2 regions of the Nocardia sp. NPDC050697 genome follow, and region 1 is predicted to be linked to the other one. Evidence: riboswitches for the same ligand, from Rfam matches in the RefSeq annotation. Region 1 holds a riboswitch; the other holds the start of a gene.
What was found. Region 1 has a riboswitch for thiamine pyrophosphate ahead of AB0H71_RS06315 (TenA family protein). Riboswitches for the same ligand answer to the same signal wherever they lie in the genome.
Positions count from the first base shown of each region.

Region 2: it holds a riboswitch for thiamine pyrophosphate, as region 1 does, so the genes downstream of both, thiC (phosphomethylpyrimidine synthase ThiC) here and AB0H71_RS06315 (TenA family protein) in region 1, are expected to answer to the same signal.

Region 1 is NZ_JBFAHY010000001.1:1,261,840-1,264,032, forward strand. Features, by position in the region: gene AB0H71_RS06310 (ABC transporter substrate-binding protein) at 1-371, opposite strand, end outside; gene AB0H71_RS06315 (TenA family protein) at 368-1,072, opposite strand; TPP riboswitch at 1,065-1,160, opposite strand; gene AB0H71_RS06320 (hypothetical protein) at 1,218-1,637, opposite strand; partial or broken gene AB0H71_RS06325 (AMP-binding protein) at 1,636-2,010, shown strand; gene rnhA (ribonuclease HI) at 2,096-2,193, opposite strand, start outside.
Region 2 is NZ_JBFAHY010000002.1:692,772-694,964, reverse strand. Features, by position in the region: gene AB0H71_RS10835 (exodeoxyribonuclease III) at 1-226, shown strand, start outside; gene AB0H71_RS10830 (TetR family transcriptional regulator) at 322-948, shown strand; TPP riboswitch at 976-1,088, shown strand; gene thiC (phosphomethylpyrimidine synthase ThiC) at 1,076-2,193, shown strand, end outside.

The DNA.
Region 1 (2,193 bases):
CGGTCGGCCCGCACCCCGATCCCGGTCGCCCAGTGCCGCAGCGGCGCCAGGACGGAGAGGGTGTGCGCGCCGGCGGCCCGCGCGAAGGTCGACTGCCACTGGGTGCTGATGCCGAACTCGGCGTTCCCGGCGTCGACCACGGTGCCGACGGCGGTGTTGCTGTAGGGCAGCACCTCGACGTCGAGGCCGGCGTCGGCGAACCAGCCGCGCTGCAGCGCGACGAAGAGCCCGGTGTGGTTGGTGTTCGGCGTCCAGTCCAGCGCGAAGCGGATGGTCTCGCCCTGGTTGCCGCTCGAGCAGGCGGTGAGCGCGGAGAGCACCGCCACCGCGGCGATCGCGCGGGCCAGGGCGCGGCGCAGGCGGCCGCTCATCCGGCGGGCCAGGGCTGCGGGTGCAGGGCGGTGTCCCAGAACATCAGTTCGTAGCGGGTGGCGATGACGAAGGCCGTCTCCATGGCGGCCAGGTCGGCGGGGCCCGCGGTGGCGGCCGCCGCGTCCACCAGCGCGCGGGCCGCGGCGGCGGATTCCTGGAACTCCGGTGCGCCGTAGGCGGAGACCCACTGCGCGTAGGGGTGTTCGGGGTCGGCGGCGAGCACCTCGGCGGCCGTCGCGGCCAGCCCGCGGCCCACCTCGGCGTAGATCCAGAAGCACGGCAGCGCCGCCGCCGCGCCGACCGCGTAGGACTCGGTGGCGGCGGTGGCGATCAGGTAGGAGAGGTAGGCCAGGCAGGCCGTCGAGTGCTCCGGCTCGGCCGACCGCTCCGGAATCCGCCCACCGGCGAGCAGATCCTGGTGCAGCGCGGTCTCGACCGCCACCGCCGTCCCGGCGGACTGCGCCCAGAACCGCGCGGTCTCCGGGTCGGGTGACTTCGCCGCCAGCAGGCTCAGCGTCTTCGCGTAGCCCGCGAGGTAGAGCGAATCCTGCTCCACGTAGGTGCGGAAGACCTCGAGCGGCAGCGTGCCGTCGCCGAGCCGGCGCAGGAACTCGAGGTCGTCGATGGCGGTGCGCAGCTCTTTCGTCCGATCCCACAGGTGGTCGGTGAAGCGTGCGGATTCGGCGGGTTGCGCGCGCAAACCAGGACATCCCTTCGTCAGCATTACCTGAACAGGTTCTCGGGTCTCATCTCAGCCCCGCTCGCGCGGAGCACCCCGTGTCGTTCGGTTTCCGACCATAGCAGCGATGGATGCCCCGGTGGGAGCCCGCTTCCGGTCGCCCGGCTCACTCCGCCGGGGGCGGATCACCGTCCCGCTTCTCGATGCGGCGCGGCCGGGCCATGCGCGGCGCGTTCGGGCGCCGGCGCGGGCGGGCGCCGAACTCGACGATCTGCGCGTCGCGCTCGCCCTCGGCCGGCTCCGGGGCGGGTGGGGTCGGCGGCCAGGCGCCGGTCTCGGCCTGCAGCTCCGTGCGGGTGACGGGGCGGGTCGGGGGCGGGTCGCCGGGGCGGCTGTTCTCCGGGCGCCACGGTTTGGGGTGCTGGCCGCCGGGCTCGTCGGGCACGCGCCGGGGGCGGCGCGGGAGCCGGACGACGTTCGCCGAGCCGTCGTCGTCGCGGGCCGGTTTGATGCCGTCGAGCTTGCGGCGCAGCTGATCGCGCATGCTGCGCTTACCGCCGGTGCCCGGCGCTTCGTCGTCCGACATGCCGCTACGGGTCGAGTTGCGGGCTGATCATGACACTCACGTCCGTATTGTCCCTCGAGATGGGCGCCGGCGTTCCGCCCGGAAGAGCGCGGATCGGTTACGGTGCGGCCAGGAGCCGTGTCTCCGCCGTGCGTGCGGCCCCCGCGGACCGGAAAGCCGGGTCGCCGTTCCCCAGGGTGATCGGGTCGCCGTCGGTGGGACGAACTCCGACGCCTACGCGATCGGCTTCCTGGCCTGCGCCAGGGCCGGGCTGGTGCACGTCCCGGTGAACTTCGCGCTGACCGGCGACGAGCTGGCCGCCCTGATCGCGCAGTCCGGGTCGCGCGCCGTGCTGGCGGATCCGGAACTCGCCCCGGCCGTCGAGACGGTGCGCGACCGGCTGCCCGCGGTGCGGCGGGTGGTGCCGAAGCGGATCCGGTTCGCCGCATCGCTGCCGCGCAACCGGAGCGGGAAGCTGCTCAAGCGCGAACTGCGCCAGCCGCCTCCCTGGCGCCGCGCACCGCGAGCCTGTCGGCGCGCTCGTTCTCCGGGTGCCCGGCGTGGCCCTTCACCCACT
Region 2 (2,193 bases), on a different contig from region 1:
CGGGTACGCCGACGTCATGCGGCCCTTCGCCCCCGGGCCCGGCGTCTACACCTACTGGGACTACACGCAGCTGCGCTTCGCCAGGAAGGAGGGCATGCGGATCGATTTCGTGCTGGCCTCCCCCGCGCTCGCGGCCACGGTCACCGACGCGGTGGTGGATCGGCAGGAGCGCAAGGGCAAGGGTGCGAGCGACCATGCGCCGGTCCTCGCGGAGTTCACCGACTGAGACGGATCAACGCTGGTAGGAGCGTTTTCCGGTAAAACCATCCGTCTGGTCTTGTTACCCCACTCGACGGGTCCGCGCTGCTAGGGTTACCGGCCATGGGTAGTGAGTCGGCCGTCCGGCCGCGGCAGCGGGCACAGCATCTCGGCCCGCAGCGCAGGCGGCCGCAGGTGCTCGACACCGCGCTCACCCTCGCGGTCTCCGAGGGGCTCTCCGCCGTCACCATGGCCTCGATCGCGGACCGCATGCGGGTCACCCGCCCGGTCGTCTACGCCTGCTTCGCGGACCGGGTGCAGCTGATCGACGCGCTGCGCAGGCGCGAGGAGAACTACCTCATCCACGACCTGCTCTCCACGCTCCCCACCCGCGACCTCGGCGAGGACGAGTCCGCGGTGGTCGACAGCTTCCGCACGCTGCTCACACTCACCGCCGCGCGCCCGGAGTCCTGGCGCTTCCTGGCCGAGACCCCGGACCCGGTGATCTCCGAGGAGTTCGGCCGGGGCAGGCGGCTCGCGGTGAACCGCTGCACCACGCTGCTGCGCGGCTCCATGGCCGGCTGGGGCACCACCGGCGCCGAGCGCAAACTGCCGGTGCTGGTGGACCAGTGGCTGGCCGCGGGCGAGGGCGCGGTGCAGACGCTGATGGCGGGCACCGCCGACTGGACGCCGCAGGATCTCGGCGATTTCGTCGGCGGCCAGGTGTTCCGGATGCTGCGCGACGCGTAGCGGGTAGGGTCGGCCGCGCACAACTTCATCGTCGATGACGGGGGCTCGCACCAGCGGGCTGAGAGGACGGCTAGGGCCGTCGACCGTAGGAACCTGACCGGGTAATGCCGGCGTAGGGAGTGACATCGTGAAATCTGTCGTGACCACCGGGCCCATCGAGGGCAGCGCGAAGCACTATCTCGAGGTGGACGAGCTGCGGGTGCCGGTGCGCCGCATTTCGCTCAGCAATGGGGAGCGGTTCGACGTGTACGACACGTCGGGGCCGTACACCGACCACCGTTCGACCATCGATCTCGCGGCCGGGCTGCCCGCGCTGCGGGACAGCTGGGAGCAGCCCACGGCCGAGGGGCCGCGCACCCAGCCGGCCTGGGCGCGGGCGGGGATCGTGACCCCGGAGATGCGGTTCGTCGCCGCGCGCGAGGGGGTGGAGCCGGAGCTGGTCCGCGCCGAGGTCGCCGCGGGGCGCGCGGTGATCCCGGCCAACCGCAACCATCCGGAGCTGGAGCCGGCCATCATCGGCAAGAGGTTCCTGGTGAAGATCAATGCCAATATCGGGAATTCGGCGGTCTCCTCGTCCATCGCGGAGGAGGTGGAGAAGATGGTCTGGGCCACCCGCTGGGGCGCCGACACCATCATGGACCTCTCCACCGGGAAGAACATCCACGAGACCCGCGAGTGGATCCTGCGCAATTCGCCGGTCCCGGTCGGCACCGTGCCGATCTACCAGGCGCTGGAGCAGGTGAACGGCGATCCGACCGCGTTGAGCTGGGAGCTGTACCGGGACACCGTGATCGAGCAGGCCGAGCAGGGCGTGGACTACATGACCGTGCACGCCGGCGTGCTGCTGCGCTACATCCCGCTCACCGCGAAGCGGGTCACCGGCATCGTCTCCCGCGGCGGCTCGATCATGGCGGCGTGGTGCCTGGCGCACCACCGGGAGTCGTTCCTGTACACGCACTTCGAGGAGCTCTGCGCCATCCTGGCGCGCTACGACGTCACCTTCTCGCTCGGCGACGGGCTGCGCCCGGGTTCCATCGCCGACGCCAACGACGCCGCGCAATTCGCCGAGCTGCGCACCCTCGGCGAGCTCACCGCGATCGCCAAGTCGCACGGCGTGCAGGTGATGATCGAGGGCCCCGGCCACGTGCCCATGCACAAGATCGTGGAGAACGTGCGGCTGGAGGAGGAGCTCTGCGCCGAGGCGCCCTTCTATACCCTGGGCCCGCTCGCCACCGATATCGCGCC